4 regions of the Nonomuraea sp. KM90 genome follow, and region 3 is predicted to be linked to each of the others. Evidence: riboswitches for the same ligand, from Rfam matches in the RefSeq annotation. Region 3 holds a riboswitch; each other region holds the start of a gene.
The links. A riboswitch is a leader RNA that binds a small molecule or an ion and turns the genes downstream of it on or off. The one in region 3 is predicted to bind thiamine pyrophosphate.
Positions count from the first base shown of each region.

Region 1 (4,404 bases), on a different contig from region 3:
ACCCCGCTGAGTTTACGGGCGTTTTGCCACTGGCAGGGCCCGGGCGCCCGAAACCGATGCGGAGACGTTCCCGTTGGAACGTCCCAGCTTCCGGCGAAGCGGACACGACCCCTCCCAGGTCACGACGGCCACCGGGGTCACGGGCGCCTCCGGGGTCACGGCGTCATCGGGGAGGACGCCTCGGCGTAGCGGCGGCGCGGGATGCGGCCCGCCTGCCGCGCCAGCCGCCCGGCGACCACGGCGCCCTTCATGGCCGCCGCCATGAGGTCGGGCCGCTGCGCCCTGGTGACGGCCGTGGCCAGCAGCACGGCGTCGCAGCCCAGCTCCATCGCCAGCGCGGCGTCGCTCGCCGTGCCGATGCCCGCGTCGAGGATCACCGGCACGCCGGCGGCCTCCACGATGAGCTCGATGTTGTGCGGGTTGCGGATGCCCAGCCCCGAGCCGATCGGCGCCCCCAGGGGCATCACGGCGGCGCAGCCGGCCTGCTCCAGCCGCCGGGCCAGCGCCGGGTCGTCCCCGATGTACGGCAGCACCACGAACCCGTCCGCCACCAGCCGCTCGGCCGCGTCGAACGTCTCGATCGGGTCCGGCAGCAGCGTCCGCTCGTCGGCGATGACCTCCAGCTTGACCCAGTTCGTGCCCAGGGCCTCCCTGGCCATCCGGGCCGTCAGCACGGCCTCGCCCGCGGTGAAGCAGCCGGCCGTGTTGGGCAGCACCTTGATGTCGCGCCTGTGCAGCACGTCCAGCACGGAGCCCCGTGAGCCCGGGTCGAGCCGCCGCATCGCCACCGTGGTCAGCTCGGTCCCCGACGCCGCCAGCGCCTGGTCGAGCACCTCCAGCGAGGGCGCGCCGCCGGTCCCCATGATGAGCCGGGAGGAGAACTTCTCCCCGGCGATGATCAGATCATCCACCTTGCACCGCCGTCAGAACCTCCACGCGGTCACGGTCGCGCAGCGCCGTCGAGTCCCAGGCGCCGCGCGTGACCACCTCGTCGTTCACGGCCACGGCCACTCCGGTGGTGACCGCGGTCAATATGCGTACGGCCTGCGCCACGGTGATGCCGTCGACCACCTCGTGCGCGGCCCCGTTGATGGTAACAATCATGAAATTTCCCGAAATCTCTCCGGCGTGCACAGGGCCGCCAGCTCGCTCTCCTCGCCCAGCAGGATGGCCGTCGTGAGCGGGGCCAGCAGCACGCCGCCCCGGTGGTGCCCGGTCGCGAACGCCAGCCCCGGTGTCCCGCTCGGCCCGATGACCGGCAGGTTGTCCGGTGTCCCCGGCCGCAGCCCCGCCACCACGTCGGCGACCTCCAGCTCGGTGACGCCCGGCACCAGCTCCCTGGCGTCCCGCAGCAGCTCGTAGAGCCCGCCGGCGGTCACCCGGGTGTCGAATCCCAGCTCCTCCTGCGTGGCCCCGACCACCAGCTCGCCGTCGCCCCGGGGGACCAGGTAGACGTACGAGCCGTGCACGGTTCCGCGTACGCACCGGCCGAGCAGCGGCTGCGGCGAGCGCAACCGCATGATCTGCCCCTTGACCGGCCGCACCGGCACCTCGGCCAGCTCGGCGCTCCAGGCCCCGGCCGCCACGACGACCCGCTCGGCCCGCAGCTCGGCGGGGTCGCCGTCCAGGCGCACGCCCGTGACCGCCCCACCTTCGCGCCCGCCCTCGCGCAGCAGCCCAGTCGCGCGGGCCCTGACCAGCGGCACGCCCCTCCGTTCCAGGGCGGCCAGCAGCGCCGCCGTCACGCGGCGCGGGTCGACCCAGGCGTCACCGGCCGCCAGCAGCCCGCCGCGCACGGAGGGTGCCAGCATCGGCTCCAGCCGGCGGCACTCCCGCCCGGTCAGCCGCTCGACCGGCAGGCCCAGCTTGTCCATGAACGCCGCCAGCTCGTCCAGCGCCGCCAGGTCGTCGGCCCCGAACGCCACGTCGAGCGTCCCGTCCGACCGGAGATCCAGCCCTCGCCCCGCGCCGGGCCGGTTCAGCCCCCGACCCGCGCCGGGCCGCTTCGGCCCCTGCTCCGCGCCCGGTCCGGCGGCTTCGTCCAGGCCGGCGTCCGCGGAGAGCTCGGCGGCGAAGGCGGGCCAGCGGCGCAGCGAGGCCATCCCCAGCCGCAGCAGCGGCGCCTCGGTGTAGGTCACCTCGCTGACCGGGGCCAGCATCCCCGCCGCCGCGTGCGAGGCACCCGTGCCCGGAGCCGGGTCGACCACGGTGACCTGCCGCCCCTCACGGGCCATCCGCCAGGCGACGGAAAGCCCGACGACCCCGCCACCCACGATCACGTCCACATGCGCTCCCTTCGCCGGCATGATCCGGATCAGGTGTCTTGCGGTCGAAGGCCCGGTGCAGCCTTCCTCTCAGCCCGGTTACGGCCGGACTCCCGCGCGTCTTACGTCCACAGCCTACGGCCTCGGTGCGACGTCCACGCACCGCCCCCGTTATGGTCATCAACGTGAAGCATGTCGTGGTGGTGGGAGCGGGCCTGGCCGGAGTGCGTACGGTCGAGGCACTGCGCGGGCGCGGGTTCGACGGCCGGATCACCCTGGTGGGCCAGGAGCGCCACCGCCCCTACGACCGCCCGCCCCTGTCCAAGGCCGTCCTGGCCGGCGACGCCGACTCCAGCTACGTCGAGACCGACCTCGAGTCCATGGGCGTCGACTTCTGGCCCGGCGTCAGCGCCAAGTCGCTGCGCGAGGGCGTCGTGGAGACCACCGAGGGCGAGATCGGCTACGACAGCCTGGTCATCGCCACCGGCGCCGAGCCGATCAGGCTGCCCGGCGACGGCCCCCAGCACGTGCTGCGCACCATCGACGACGCCCACGAGCTCAGGGCCATGCTCGTCCCCGGCGCCCGCCTTGCCATCGTCGGCGCCGGCTGGATCGGCGCGGAGGTGGCCACGGCGGCCCGCCGCGCCGGCTGCGAGGTGACGGTGATCGAGTCCGCCGAGACCCCGCTCGCGACCGCCGTCGGCACCGAGATCGGGGCCCGCACCGAGCGCTGGTACGACGGCATCGACCTGCGGCTCGGCACCATGGTCGACTCCGTGGACGAGGGCGGCGTGCGGCTGGTGGGCGGCGAGTTCGTCGAGGCCCACGCGGTCGTCACCGGCATCGGCGTGCGCCCGGCGGTCGAATGGCTGGCCGGCGCCGACATCGACCTCCACAACGGCGTCGTCACCGACGAGCACCTGCGCGCCTCGCTCCCGAACACGGTTGCCGTGGGCGACTGCGCCGCCTGGTGGTCGCGCCGCTGGCAGGTCAGGCTCAGGGTGGAACACTGGGACACCGCGCTCAACGCCCCCGAGGTCGCCGCCGCGACACTGCTGGGGGAGGAAGCCGTGTACGATCCGGTGCCATACTTCTGGTCCGAGCAGTTCGGGCACATGGTGCAATACTCCGGCCACCACCCCGCGGGGGAACGGCTGGTCTATCGAGGAGAGCCCGAGGGCAAGTGGTCGGCCGTCTGGCTCACCGCCGGCGACACCCTCGCCGCGGTGCTCGCCGTGGACCGGCCGCGCGATCTCGTACAGGGGCGGCGGATCATCGAGGCGGGCCACCGCCTCGACGCGGAACGCCTGGTAGATCCACAAGTCCCCCTACGGGATTGTGTTGTTTGAGCAAGGACGGCATGTGGTAGTTGTGGTTTCGTGACGCTTTCTGTTGCACAGATCGACCGGGAGACCGAGCAGCTCGTCGACGAGTGGCTCACGCTCCCCGAAGTGGCCTCGCGCCTTGACCTTTCGATCGGGCGGGCCAAGCAGCTCCTCAAGGACCACAAGCTCCTCGGCGTGCGCCGCGGGAGCGGCGGGCCACAGGTGCCCGCGGTGTTCCTCGATGGGAAGGACGTGATGAAGGGCCTGCCCGGCACGCTGACCGTGTTGCAGGACGCCGGCTACGACGATGTCGAGTCGCTGCGCTGGCTCTTCACCCCAGACGAGTCGCTGCCCGGATCGCCCATAGAGGCGATCAAGGCCGGCCGTCATACCGAGGTCAAGCGGCGTGCCCAAGCCCTCGCTTTCTGAGGCCCGCCTCTATCTCTGCACAGACGGCCGCCGCGACCGCGGCGACCTGGCAGAGTTCCTCGATTCGGTGCTGGCCGGGGGCGTGGACATCATCCAGCTGCGGGAGAAGGGCCTGGAGGCTCGCGAAGAACTCGCGCTCCTCGAGATCTTCCGCGACGCCTGCGACCGGCACGGCAAGCTGCTGGCCGTCAACGACCGGGCGGACATCGCCTACGCCGCCCGGCCCGACGTGCTCCACCTGGGGCAGGACGACCTTCCCGTGACGGTCGCGCGAGAGATACTCGGCGACGACATCGTCATCGGACGGTCCACCCACTCCGCCGCCGAGGCTTCCGCCGCGGCCGTGGAGGAGGGCGTCGACTACTTCTGCTGCGGCCCCGTCTGGC
Region 1 covers NZ_JBQQCB010000001.1:189,034-193,437, reverse strand. The annotation lists gene pknB (Stk1 family PASTA domain-containing Ser/Thr kinase) at 1-2, opposite strand, end outside; gene ACTWPW_RS01215 (thiazole synthase) at 156-911, opposite strand; gene thiS (sulfur carrier protein ThiS) at 904-1,104, opposite strand; gene ACTWPW_RS01205 (FAD-dependent oxidoreductase) at 1,101-2,285, opposite strand; TPP riboswitch at 2,275-2,391, opposite strand; gene ACTWPW_RS01200 (NAD(P)/FAD-dependent oxidoreductase) at 2,450-3,613, shown strand; gene ACTWPW_RS01195 (Rv2175c family DNA-binding protein) at 3,644-4,018, shown strand; gene thiE (thiamine phosphate synthase) at 3,996-4,404, shown strand, end outside.
Region 1: another riboswitch for thiamine pyrophosphate. It lies ahead of ACTWPW_RS01205 (FAD-dependent oxidoreductase); the one in region 3 lies ahead of thiC (phosphomethylpyrimidine synthase ThiC).

Region 2 (4,404 bases), on a different contig from region 3:
CCCCCTTGACCTGCTTGACGAGGAGCTTGGCGAACACGTCGTCGAGCCCGCCCGCGTTGACCGGCGCGGCCATCGTCAGCGGTAAGGAGAGTGCGGCGATCAGAACGATGAGCATTCTTCGCATAGGGGTTCCCCCAGGAACAGACCGGAGATCGCGGCGATTTCCCCCGAGCCGCCGCCACCGGAACGTAACCCGGCCAGGAACCCCTGAGAAGACCCACTAATGCTGCAAATTCCGGACATTTACTCCGCGCGGCGGGCGCGGGCACGCCGCTTGCCCTCGTGCATCGCCTGTACGCGGGCGACCGGGATCGTGTGCCCCTCGGCGATGAGGTCGTCCGGCAGCCGCTGCGGCGCGGGCATGTGCTCGGCCCACGGATCACCCTCGGCCAGCAGCCCGGGCGCGGTGCGCATGGTGAAGTCGGCCGGCGCCACGCGGTCGAGGTCGGCCCAGGCCACGGGGAAGGAGACGGGCACGCCCGGCCGGATGCGGGGGCTGTAGGCGGCCGCCACCGTGGCGCCGCCCGCGCGCGTGGAGTCGAGGAAGACCTTGCCCGCGCGGTCCTCGCGGATGAACGCCGTGGTGGCCAGCGCCGGGTCCACCCGCTCGGCGCGGGCGGCCAGGGCCCGGGTGGCCGCCGCCAGGTCGTCCGGCGCCGTGCCCTCGGCCACGGGCACGAACACGTGCACGCCCTTCGCCCCGCTGGTCTTCACCGCCCCGCTCAGCCCGGCGTCGTCGAGGGCCTGGCGGACGAGGAAGGCGCCGCGCACGGCCAGCGAGAAGGAGTCGTCGTGCTCCGGCGGGTCGAGGTCGAGGATCATGTGGGTGGGGTGGTCGCCGACGAACAGCGCCGGGTGGTATTCCACCGCCCGCTGGTTCGCGAACCACAGCAGCGTCCTGCGGTCGTCGCACAGCGCGTACGTCACCTGCCGGCGCGACGCGTCCGCCCACATGGACACCGAGCGCACCCAGTCGGGGGCGTATTTGGGCAGGTTCTTCTGCACGAACGGCTCCTGGCCCGGGCGCACGCGGATGACCGAGAGCGCGCGGTCGCGCAGGACCGGGAGGATGCGGTCGCGGACCGCGTCGAGGTAGTCGACCAGGTCGCGCTTGGTGGCGCCGGCACCGTCGAACAACGGCTGGTCGAGGTTGGTCAGGGCGACCCCGTCGCGCGTCTCATCAGCGGCCACCCGCCCTACGATGCCGACACTCGAACGTGTGGTCAACATTCGCGGGCCACAATGATCCCCATGACGCGTCTCCTCTACCTCACCCGGCACAGCGAGGCCACCCCGGACGAGAGCGGCCTGACGGACGCCGGCCGCCGCCAGGCCGCGCTGCTCGGCGAGCGGCTCCGCGGCGTCCCGCTGGCCGCCGTCCACCACGGGCCGCTCCCCCGGGCCGCCGAGACCGCCCGCCTGATCGGCGAGCACCTCCCCGGCGTCCCGCTGCGCGTGTCGGAGGCCGCCGGCGACTACGTGCCGTACCTGCCGGCCAGGGAGGAGCTGCCCCCCGAGTACGCCGACCACTTCCTCGGCTTCCTCGCCCGGTTCCCCGGGGCGGAGCCGAAGCTGGCCCGCGAGGCCCTCGACCTGTTCACCGGCCCAGTGGGCGGAACGGTGGACACGACGGTGGACGAGACGGTGGACGAGACGGTGGACGAGACGGTGGACGAGACCCGCCACGAGCTCGTGGTCACGCACAACTTCCTGATCGGCTGGCTGGTACGCGCCGCCCAGGACGCCCCCGAGTGGCGCTGGCTCGGGCTCAACCACGCCAACGCCGCCCTGACCGCCATCCGCTACGCCCCCGGCCGGCCGCCCTCGCTGCTCTTCTTCAACGACATGGGTCACCTTCCCGTGGAGCTGCGCTGGACCGGCTTCCCCCCGGAGCTGCGCGGCTGAGCGCCTGTTACAGTGGGCCACTGACGCGGGGTGCCCGGAGACCCGGGCTGAGATCACACCCGTCGAACCTGATCTAGTTCGCACTAGCGAAGGGACGTCATCTCGGTGAGCGACGCACCCAGAGTCCTGTCCATCGCGGGCACCGACCCCAGCGGCGGCGCCGGCATCCAGGGCGATCTGAAGACCTTCTCCGCGCTCGGCGCCTACGGCATGACGGTCGTCACGGCGCTGGTCGCGCAGACCACCACGGGCGTGACCGGCATCCACGAGGTGCCGGCCGAGTTCGTCGCCGCCCAGCTCGACACGCTGCTGACCGACGTGCCGGCGGACGCCGTGAAGATCGGCATGCTGGGCACCGCGCCGCTGATCAAGGCGGTGGCGGCGGCACTGGACACGTACCGGCCGCCTTTCGTCGTGCTCGACCCCGTGATGGTGGCCAAGAGCGGCGACCGGCTGCTGCCGGCCGACGCCGTGGCCGAGCTGCGCGAGACGCTGCTGCCCCGCGCCGACCTGATCACGCCCAACCTGCCCGAGGCGGCGGACCTGCTCGGCGAGGAGCCGGCCCGCGGCCTGTCCGAGATGCACGGGCAGGCGCGGCGGCTGCGCGCGCTGGGCGCCCGGCAGGTGCTGCTCAAGGGCGGCCACCTGGACGGCGACACCTGCGTGGACGTGCTGGCCACGCCCGAGGGCGCGATCGAGCTGGCCGCGCCCCGCGTGGACACCCGCAACACCCACGGCACCGGCTGCACGCTGTCCTCGGCCATCGCGGCGCTGCGCCCCCGCCACGACGACTGGCCGGGCGCGGTGCGGGCGGCGAAGACCTACCTGACGGAGGCGCTGCGCGCGGCCGACACGCTCGACGTCGGGCACGGCCACGGCCCCGTCCACCACTTCCACGCCATCTGGTGAGCACGCTCCCGAAGACTGCGCCCCAAACCTGCGCCCCCAAGATTGCCGCCCCCAGATTGCCGTTCCCAAGGAGACGCGATGTTCTGCGATGACATCTGGCAGCGCACGGCCGAGCTGATGCGCGCCATCCACGAGCACCCCTTCCTCGTCGCGCTCGGCGACGGCACCCTCGACCCCGACCGGTTCGGCTTCTACATCGTGCAGGACGCCCGCTACCTGGAGGCGTTCTCCAAGGCGCTGGCCACGGCGTCCGTGCGGGCGACAGACCCCGCCGACGCGGCGTTCTGGGCCCAGAGCGCGCACACCGCGCTGGCCGCCGAGCGCATGCTGCACGCCGGCTACGCCGAGGAGCTCGGCGCCGACGCCAAGGGCCTGGCGATGTCGCCGACGTGCCTGGCGTACGCGTCGTTCCTGCAGGCCACGGCGCTCACCGCGCCCTACCCGGTGATCGCGGCGGCGGTGCTGCCGTGCTTCTGGATCTACCAGGACGTCGGTACGGCGCTGCTGAAGTACGCCACCCCGGAGCACCCGTACGTCAAGTGGATCTCCACCTACGCGGACCCGGCCTTCGCGGCCTCCGTCGAGCAGGCCAAGGGCATCGCCGACCGGCTCGCCGCCGCCGCCGACCCGGCCACCCGCGAGGCCATGGGAGAGGCCTACGGCCGGGCGGCGGCGTACGAGTGGATGTTCTGGGACAGCGCCTGGCGGCGCGAGACCTGGCCGACGGAGCGGTGGCTCGCGCCCTGACCATCACGGCGCCTTGGCCATCATCTCCTTCTCCTCGCGGGTGGCGATGAGCCCGGCCGGGGCGAGGATCTTGGACTCCTCGAACGGCGCCTCCGTGTCCGGCAGCGGCTCCCGCGTCCTGATCGCCTTGATCCACACGCGGGCCGCGTCGAGGATCACCACGATGATCAGGATGGCGAACAGCGCCGCCAGGACGCCGTCGACGGTGGAGTTGATCACGATCTGCTGCATCGCGCCGGTCGTCTTGGCGGGCGCGAGGAGCTGTCCCTGGTCGAGCGCCGTCTGATAGCGGTCACGCTGGGCGAAGAAGCCGAGCGTGGGGTCGGTCGAGAACACCTTCTGGTAGCTGGCGGTCAGCGTGACCGCCACGTCCCAGGCCAGGGGCACCCCCGTCACCCAGGCCCACTTGAGCCGGCCACTCTTGATCAGCAGCGTGGTGGCCACAGTGAGCGCGACGGCCGCCAGGAGCTGGTTGGCGATGCCGAACAGCGGGAAGAGCTGGTTGATGCCGCCGAGCGGGTCGTTGACGCCCTGGTAGAGGAAATATCCCCAGGCCGCCACGACCACGGCGCTGGAGGCGACCAGCCCCGGCCACCAGCTCACCCGTGCGATCGGCTTCCACAGGTTGCCCAGCGTGTCCTGGAGCATGAACCGCCCCACCCGCGTCCCGGCGTCGACGGTGGTGAGGATGAACAGCGCCTCGAACATGATCGCGAAGTGGTACCAGAACGCCTGCAGCCCCGCTCCCCCGAGGAACCCGGAGAAGATCTGCGAGATGCCCACCGCCAGCGTGGGCGCGCCGCCCGTCCGGGCGATCAGCGTCTCCTCCTGCACGGCCGCCGC
Region 2 covers NZ_JBQQCB010000015.1:36,208-40,611, forward strand. The annotation lists gene ACTWPW_RS18495 (M28 family metallopeptidase) at 1-124, opposite strand, end outside; gene ACTWPW_RS18500 (DNA polymerase domain-containing protein) at 244-1,191, opposite strand; gene ACTWPW_RS18505 (histidine phosphatase family protein) at 1,252-1,905, shown strand; TPP riboswitch at 1,922-2,017, shown strand; gene thiD (bifunctional hydroxymethylpyrimidine kinase/phosphomethylpyrimidine kinase) at 2,011-2,814, shown strand; gene ACTWPW_RS18515 (TenA family protein) at 2,893-3,561, shown strand; gene ACTWPW_RS18520 (carbon starvation CstA family protein) at 3,565-4,404, opposite strand, start outside.
Region 2: another riboswitch for thiamine pyrophosphate. It lies ahead of thiD (bifunctional hydroxymethylpyrimidine kinase/phosphomethylpyrimidine kinase); the one in region 3 lies ahead of thiC (phosphomethylpyrimidine synthase ThiC).

Region 3 (4,404 bases):
TGGACCGGCCCGAGCTGTACTTCAACGCCGCCCGGCTCGACCGCTCCGTGGCGCTGGCGACCGACGACTACGTACGGCTGGCGGCGCCCCGGATGGCGGACATCACGCTGAGCAACTAGGCGTGGGGGCCGTGTTGGTGCCGTTCCAGGAGGCCAGGAAGCCGAACGCGGTGGAGGCCCCGGGCGCCAGCAGGCCGTTCCAGCCGGCGTTGCGTACCGTCACCGAGGAGCCGCTCGCGCTAAGCGTGCCGCCCCAGAGCTGGGTGACCCGCTGGCCGTCGGCGAACGTCCACGCCACCGTCCACGCGTTCATCGGCGTGGTGCCGGTGTTCTTGACGATGACCTCGCCCTGGAAGCCGCCCTGCCACTGACCGGTGTTGCTGTACGTGGCCGTGCAGCCGCCGGGCGGCGGCGGGGTCGTGGTGGTGGCGGTGGGCGTGGCGGTGCCGGACAGGGCCTCGACCAGGGGCGGGTACCACTTGTCGGACATCTTCTGGTCGCCCGCGGCGTTCGGGTGCACCCCGTCGTAGGTGTCGGTGGCCGTGCTGAAGCCCGTCCACTGGTCCACGACCGTGATCGGCGACTGTGCGGTGCTGGTGGCCGCGGCCCAGGCGGGGATGGCGTTGTTGAAGTTCACGGCCCGCTGGGCGCAGTCCGCGCAGGAGGACGGGTTCATCGGGATGATCTTGGCGACGAGGATCTTCATGCCGGGGTTGCTCGCCCGCATCTGGTTGACGAGCGTGGTGAACGAGCCGAGGATCGTCGCCGGCGCGATGTTGCTCCACACGTCGTTGGTGCCCAGGTGCATCAGCACGACGTCGGGCCGGGTGGCGGAGAGCCAGCCGGGCAGCAGGTTCTGGCCGGCGATGTTGGTGGCGAGGTAGCCGCCGTGGCCCTCGTTGTCGCCGTCGTGCGCGACCCCGCAGCCCTGGGGCGGGAGGGTGCCGACGAAGTCGACGTTCGTGTGGCCGGTGCTCTGGAGGCGGTTCCAGAGCAGGGCCCGCCAGCAGCCGGGGGATCCGGTGATCGAGTCGCCCAGGGGCATGATCCTGGTGGCGGCGGCGCCGGCCGATGCGGTGGTGGCGAACAACACCGCGGCGGCCAGGGCCAGCATCGCGGCCAGCGCGGCGCCGGTCTTGGGCATCGTCTGCTCCCGTCGTAGCCTGCGCAGATCGTAGGAGCGCGGGCTCGCGGCGGAAAGGGAGACGATCATCGCGGGGGCGTGACCTGGGGCGACGCATGTAACTTTCAGGCGCGGACCACGGCCAGGGGGCAGGGGGCGTGGTGGAGCAGGGCCTGGCTGATCGAGCCGATGAGCATGCCCGCGAGCTGGCCGTGCCCGCGCGAGCCGACCACGAGCAGGTCGGCGCCGGAAGCGGCCTCCTTGAGCACCTACATGGGGTGCCCGTGGACGACCTCCGCCACCACGTCCACCCCGGGATGCCGCTCCCGGTGCGCGGTCAGCGACTCCTTCAACCTCCGCAGCGTGTCCTGCTCGCTCTCGCGGTCGGCCGGCTCGAAGCCGCTCACGTGCGGCCAGGCCCACGCCTGTACGGCGTGCAGCCGGGCGCCGCGCAGCTCGGCCTCGTGGAAGGCGAACTCCAGTGCCCGCCCGGCGCCGGGCGAGCCGTCGGTCCCGGCCACGATCTCGCCGCGCGGGGTGTCGGGGCGCCCGTGGATCAGTACGACGTTCGTACGCGCGTGCGCGGACACCCCGTACGCGACCGACCCGACCAGCAACCCCCGGACGCCGCCGATCCCGCGGCTGCCGACGACCAGCAGCTCGGCCCCCTCGGACGCCTTGACCAGCGCGGAGCGGGGATCGCCGGGCAGCAGGACGCCCTCCACCCGCACCTGCGGCCACTCCCGGCGGGCCCGCTCCTCCGCCGAGGTGAGCACCGTGTTCGCGCCGTCGCGCATCCACCGGGCCACCTCGGCGTAGCGGACGGCGCCCTGCTCGCACACCCACTTCGGCACGGCGTGCGCGACGGTCAGCGGCGCCTGGCGCAGCTCAGCCTCGGCCGCGGCCCAGCCGGCCGCCTCAAGGCCGGTGCGGGAGCCGTCCACCCCTACGATGATCACGTCCCAGCCCCCTCAGGACAGCGCGTAGCATTCCACCTCGGCGCGGCGGAACGGCAGCCCCTGGGCCTCCGAGTCACGGACGCACGCGCGTTCGGACCTGCTGAGCCGCAGCGTGCCGCAGACGGTCACGCCGGAGTAGGACCGGCAGTCGAGGCTTCTGTCGGTTCTGCCGACGCGGTACATCTCTCTGACCGCGGCCCGGCATTTCGCCTTCCCGGTGTCGGCGTAGCGGCACTGGGCGATCAGGGTGTCGTACTGTTCCTGGCTTACTTCGTGCTGATCGATGCCGTCCCCGGCGGCGGCGGTGGCGCCGGACGCGGCCATCACGACGAGTAGTCCTGCGACAGCGGCGATTCTCTTCATGTTTCCCCTGATGGGGAGCCTACCGCCGAGGGCGCTCGTCAAACCTCGCCGCGCGGGTTTCGGCCGGGGGCACATCTGGGTACGATCTTCGCCGTCCAACGCGGGAGCCCGGTGGAGACCGGGCTGAGAGGACGGCTGACAGCCGCCGACCGCCAGAACCTGCTCCGGGTAATGCCGGCGAAGGGAGTTTGCGCGATGACTGACGCGCGCTTCACCAAGATCTACCGCGGCGACCTGCGCGTGCCGATGCGCGAGGTGCGGCTGTCCGACGGCTCGGCGGTGACGCTGTACGACACCTCGGGCCCGTACACCGACCCGTCCTTCCGGCCCGACCTCCGGCAGGGGCTGCCCCGCCTGCGCGAGGGGTGGATCCGCGAGCGTGGGGCGGCGGGCGAGCCGGTCACGCAGGTCGCCTGCGCCCGGCGCGGGCTGGTGACCAGGGAGATGGAGTTCGTGGCCGTGCGCGAGGGCGTCACCCCCGAGTTCGTCCGGCAGGAGGTCGCGGCGGGCCGGGCCATCATCCCCGCGAACGTCAACCACCCCGAGTCCGAGCCGATGATCATCGGCCGCAACTTCCTGGTGAAGATCAACGCCAACATCGGCAACTCCGCCGTGACCTCCTCCATCGAGGAGGAGGTCGAGAAGATGACCTGGGCCACGCGCTGGGGCGCCGACACGATCATGGACCTGTCCACCGGCGACGACATCCACGAGACCCGCGAGTGGATCCTGCGCAACTCGCCCGTCCCGGTCGGCACCGTGCCCATCTACCAGGCGCTGGAGAAGGTCAAGGGCCGGCCGGAGGCGCTGTCGTGGGAGGTCTACCGCGACACGCTGGTCGAGCAGTGCGAGCAGGGCGTCGACTACGTGACCGTGCACGCGGGGGTGCGGCTGGAGTTCGTGCCGCTCACCGCCCGCCGCAAGACCGGGATCGTCTCGCGCGGGGGCTCGATCATGGCCGCCTGGTGCCTGGCGCACCACCGCGAGAGCTTCCTGTACGAGAACTTTGCCGAGATGTGCGAAATCCTGGCCCGCTACGACGTGTCGTTCTCGCTCGGCGACGGGCTCAGGCCCGGCTCGATCGCCGACGCCAACGACGAGGCCCAGTTCGCCGAGCTGCGCACGCTGGGGGAGCTGACCGCGATCGCGCGTGAGCACGACGTCCAGGTGATGATCGAGGGCCCCGGGCACGTGCCCATGCACAAGATCAAGGAGAACGTGGACCTGCAGCGCGAGCTCTGCGACGACGCTCCGTTCTACACGCTGGGCCCGCTGGTGACGGACATCGCCCCCGGATACGACCACATCACCTCGGGCATCGGGGCCGCCATGATCGGCTGGTTCGGCACCGCCATGCTCTGCTACGTCACCCCCAAGGAGCACCTCGGCCTGCCGGACAAGGACGACGTCAAGACCGGCGTGATCACGTACAAGATCGCCGCCCACGCCGCCGACCTGGCCAAGGGGCACCCGCAGGCGCAGGCGTGGGACGACGCGCTGTCGGACGCGCGGTTCGAGTTCCGCTGGGAGGACCAGTTCGACCTCTCGCTCGACCCCGACACGGCGCGGTCCTTCCACGACGAGACGCTGCCCGCCGCACCTGCCAAGACCGCGCACTTCTGCTCGATGTGCGGGCCCAAGTTCTGCTCGATGCGGATCAGCCACGACATCCGGGAGGCGGGCTTCGCGGAGAAGTCGGCCGAGTTCCGGCAGCGCGGCGGCACCGTCTACGTCGATCAGCCCGGCAGGGTCTCCCCGCCGACGGGGGCCAGCACCTCGCCGGTGTAGTACGACGACATGCGCCCGGAGGCGAAGAACACGTACGAGGGGGCGATCTCGTCCGGGTCGGCCGGCCGGCCCATCGGCACGTGCTCGCCGAACTTGCCCACCTTCTCCTCGGGCATCGTGGCCGGGATCAGCGGCGTCCACACCGGCCCCGGCGCCACGGCGTTGACCCGGA
Region 3 covers NZ_JBQQCB010000097.1:26,362-30,765, forward strand. The annotation lists gene ACTWPW_RS48135 (YbaK/prolyl-tRNA synthetase associated domain-containing protein) at 1-119, shown strand, start outside; gene ACTWPW_RS48140 (cellulose binding domain-containing protein) at 103-1,212, opposite strand; partial or broken gene ACTWPW_RS48145 (universal stress protein) at 1,248-2,081, opposite strand; gene ACTWPW_RS48150 (hypothetical protein) at 2,094-2,444, opposite strand; TPP riboswitch at 2,535-2,647, shown strand; gene thiC (phosphomethylpyrimidine synthase ThiC) at 2,640-4,232, shown strand; gene ACTWPW_RS48160 (SDR family oxidoreductase) at 4,181-4,404, opposite strand, start outside.

Region 4 (4,404 bases), on a different contig from region 3:
GACACACCACCGGACATCGCCTTCGGCACCTACGACGGGGCCGTGGGCAGGATGGTGCTGGCGGTGACCGGCAAGGGCATCGCCGCCTGCAGCTTCGAGCCGGAAAACGACGTCTTCGAGCTGGTCAGCAGGCATGTGGGCCGGTTCATCGGGCCCGACGCGCGACGCCTCGACCCGGTGCGCAGGGAGCTCGACGCCTACTTCTCGGGGCGGCTGCGCGCGTTCGCCACGCCGGTGGACCTGACGCTGGCCACGACTTTCGCGCGCACGGTGCTGCAGAAGACCATGGCGGTCCCCTATGGCACCACCACCACGCTGGAGCAGATCGGCGAGAGCATCGGCCGGCCGCGCGCGCTGCGGGCGATCGGCAACGCGCTGGCCTCCAACCCCATCTGCGTGATCGTGCCCTGCCACCGGGTGGTGCGCGAGGACGGCGCGCTCGGCGACTACGCGGGGGGCGCGGCCGCCAAGCAGCACCTGCTCAACGTCGAGCGGCGGACCGCCGGGCCAGCAGCCCGATGAGCAGCGTCACCAGCGCGGCCACCAAGGCACCGCCCAGGGCGCCGTTCATCCACGGCTGCCGGACGAAGCCGAGGACCTCGCGCACGCCCGCCCACCACGCGTCCCACTGGGGGATCGTCGGCGTCGAGGTCGTCAGCCAGTAGGCGGCGAAGCCCAGCGCCCACGGCACCAGCATCGACCAGCGCGAGGGCGCGTCCTCCGCGGTGTTCCAGCCCGTGCCGCGGCGCAGCAGGAAGTAGTCCACGGCGAGCACCGCGAACATCGGCACGAACACCGCCCCGATCAGGCCGAGGAACACCCCGTACGAGGTGACGTCCACCAGCAGGGCGATCACCACGGTGAGCACGCCGATGCCGACGGAGAAGACGCGCCGGTCCATCCGCGGCATCAGGTTCTGCAGCGAGACCGTGGTGGAGTAGACGTTGGCGAAGGACTGGTCGGTCTCGCGCAGGACCAGGATGCCGAAGAACAGCGCGCCCAGCGGCACCGCCACGAACGGCCCGAACACCGACGTCTGGTCGGCCTGCACCCCGGCGGCGCCCGCGAGGGCCACCGCGTACACGCCCAGCCCCAGACACGCCACCTGGGCCAGGGTGTATCCGCCGACCACGCCGGTGAAGGCGGCCCTGCTGGAGCGCGAGTGGCGGGCGAAGTCGGCGGCCATCGGCACCCAGGACACCGAGAGCGCGATCACGTAGTCGACCGCGGCGGGGAAGGCCGTCCAGCTCCCGCCCTCCGGGGAGGGGGCGTCGCGCAGGAAGAACACCGTGAACCAGATCATCGCGATGATCACGCCGACGGTGACGTACCGGCGCAGCAGCCGGATCGACCCGAGCGGCCAGATCGTCAGCGCGGTGGTCAGCACCCCCGCCACGACCACCCACACCTGGTACGGCACCGAGCCGAAGATCGCGGTGGCACCCTTCGCGATCACCCAGAGCTCGAAGGCCCCCCAGCCGATCATCTGCACGATGTTCAGCACCGTGGGCACGTAGGAGATCCTGGCCCCGAACAGCCCGCGCAACAGCACCATCGCCGGCTGCCCGGTCTGCGTGCCGGGGATGGCGGACAGGCCCACCATGGCGGTGCCGATCAGGCTGCCCACCACCGTGGCCACCAGCACCGCGGCCAGGCTGAGCGGGGCGTCGCCGAGCGGGTTGAGCAGGAGCAGGGCTCCGGAGAAGCCGAGGAGGCTGACCCCGAGGTTCGCCCAGAGAGCGCCCTGGTCGAGCACGCCGAGGGTCTTCGGCGGGCGGCCTTCGAGGGTCAGCGGAACTTCTTCGACGCCATGCGTCATCGCACACTCCCTACGCCGGCATTACCCGGACAGGTTCATGCGGTCGGCAGCAGCAGTAGCTACCCTCTCAGCCTGGTTGCCCCAAGCTCCCGCGGGGGTTGGTACACGAAGCCGGGATCATCCCAGCTCGCGCCCCCATGATGCACCATTCGTCCTAGATCGGCCACCACCGGGTAGCTGCCATCGCGCCCTGGGGAGAGTCCGTGCAGGTCCGCAGGACGAACAGCTGGAGAGGCCTCTCGCACCGCGTCGGCGGGCTGCCCACGCACGCATTCTCCAAGCCACGCTGTACATCACTGCCGAGCGACCAGGCATATTCCCGGCATATTCCACGGTGCTGCCGAGGAGTGCAACGATCGCTCCGGTGAACCTCGGGCCGTATTCCACCCCCCTGGCACCAGGCGAGGCGACCCTGACCCGCCCGGGTGTGGTCGGAAAGCCCACGTCATCAGAGACGACGACATCCGGCACCCCGGCGCCACCTGTGCGATGCTCACCGCCTTCGAAGACGTCACCTCGCACGTCTCCCCCGCCGGCCACGCGGGAGGGCTGAAGTTCACGTTCCACGGCCAACCGAACCAACCGAGACATCTCTTGCTGGAGGACTGTTGAAGACACGCATTCTGGGCGCCGTGCTGGGAATCGCAGCGTTGAGCGGGCTGCTGGTGGCAAGCCCGGCGCAGGCGGCCGACGGAGTGTCCTCCGCCCGCGTGGAAAACCCGGACAGAGCCGGCGCCGGGTACGTCCGGACGACCGTCGACTTCGTCAGCCGGACGAGGGTCGTCTTTCGGAACTTCACGGTGCGCGACATCTGCCCCGCTGACAACCATGGGGTGCGGGCCCAGATGGAGTGGACGCACACCGACCTGACCACCGGGTACAGCGCCTGGAAGGTGGACACCAGCTGCGGCTCCCACGGCACCAACTTCGGAAACTTCGTCCGCACCGGCCCCAAGCCCATCCGGCTGGTCCGCGTGAGGGTGTGCATCTACAAGCGATCAGGCCAGCACCTGGCTTGCGACTACAGCCTGTCCCGAGACAACCAGTACACCTGAGCCGCTGACGCTCAGGCTCTCAGCTGGTCGGCGTAGGCGGTAACCGAAGGCGTCGGCGAGCAGGGCGAGTTCGCCGTAACCGGAAGCGAAGCTTGAACGTACGCCGCCGGCCTGCCGAGCTCGGCCTCGCCGTCGGTGAAGAAGGCGGCGTGGATGGTGAATCTCGCGCTGCAACTACTCGAAGGCGATCTCCATCGACCGGGCCCGGTGCCGCATCGCGGTAACGCCGCCTCATGCCACGAAGGGCTCCTGGCCCGTCTCGCTGACCATCGGCCGGCGCGCGGACTCCCACGACTGCATGCCGCCCCCGACGTTGACCGCGTCGCGCCCGAGCTGGTTGAGCCAGGCCGCGACCTGCAGCGAACGGCCGCCCACCCGGCACACGACGTAGACCGTCCGGTCGCCGGGCACCTCGTCGACCCGGCCCTGGATCTGCGTCATGGGGATGTGCACGGCTTCGGGCGCGTGCCCGGCCAGCCATTCGTCCTGCTCGCGGACGTCGAGCAGGTAAGCGTCGGCGGGAACGGCGTTGGCCTCGATCTCAGGAACGGTCATGGCTCCATCATCTCGCGCCGCGAGTCGTAGGCCGCACGCGCCTCCGCGATCTCCGCCTGATGCTCCTCGGTCCACGTGACCAGGGACTTGATGGTCTGGTGCAGCGTACGGCCGAGCGGCGTCAGCGCGTAGTCCACCCGGGGCGGCACCACGGGGTGAACCGTGCGGGTGACCAGGCCGTCGCGTTCGAGCTGGCGCAGGGTGACGCTGAGCATGCGCTGGCTGACGCCGTCGATCTCGCGGCGGAGCTGGGTGAAGCGCAGGCTCTGGCAGTCGAGCAGGGCGATCACCAGCAGCGACCACTTGTCCGCGATGCGGTCGAGGATCTGCCGGACCTCGCAGTCCTCGCGGGTGTCCCACTGGCGTACGTCGTAGTCGTCGTCCACGGTGCCTTCGCAGTAACTGAGTGATCTCAAAGTGCCGTCTTCCACGACATTTCATCCTGGCCCATGATGTGGACGGTTACAAGAGAGAACCGACATGCCGAGAAGTAACCGGGGGTTTGTTGTGTCTGTGCCCGCCCGTTCCTGGGGCGTACTGATCGTTTTGTGCGGTGCCATCTTCCTGGAGGGCATCGACGTGGCCATGCTGAACGTCGCCCTCCCGTCCATCCGGGCCGACCTCGGGCTTTCCACCAGCATGCTGAGCGGGGTCGTCAGCGCGTACGTGCTGGGGTACGGCGGTTTCATGCTGCTCGGCGGCCGGGCGGCCGACCTGCTGGGCCGGCGGCGGATGTTCCTGCTCTGGCTGGTGGTGTTCCTGCTCTTCTCCGGTCTCGGCGGCTTCGCGACCGAGGGCTGGGTGCTGCTGCTGGCCAGGTTCGTCACGGGGGTGGCCGCCGCGTTCATGACCCCGGCCGGCCTGTCTCTGATCACCACGAACTTCCCCGAGGGCAGGCAGCGCAACCGGGCCCTGCTCATCTACGCGGGCACGGCGGCGGGCGGGTTCGCGCTCGGGCTGGTGATCGGCGGCCTG
Region 4 covers NZ_JBQQCB010000004.1:256,121-260,524, forward strand. The annotation lists gene ACTWPW_RS07530 (methylated-DNA--[protein]-cysteine S-methyltransferase) at 1-522, shown strand, start outside; gene ACTWPW_RS07535 (purine-cytosine permease family protein) at 482-1,819, opposite strand; TPP riboswitch at 1,810-1,922, opposite strand; gene ACTWPW_RS07540 (hypothetical protein) at 2,452-2,874, shown strand; gene ACTWPW_RS07545 (rhodanese-like domain-containing protein) at 3,106-3,429, opposite strand; gene ACTWPW_RS07550 (winged helix-turn-helix transcriptional regulator) at 3,426-3,845, opposite strand; gene ACTWPW_RS07555 (MFS transporter) at 3,976-4,404, shown strand, end outside.
Region 4: another riboswitch for thiamine pyrophosphate. It lies ahead of ACTWPW_RS07535 (purine-cytosine permease family protein); the one in region 3 lies ahead of thiC (phosphomethylpyrimidine synthase ThiC).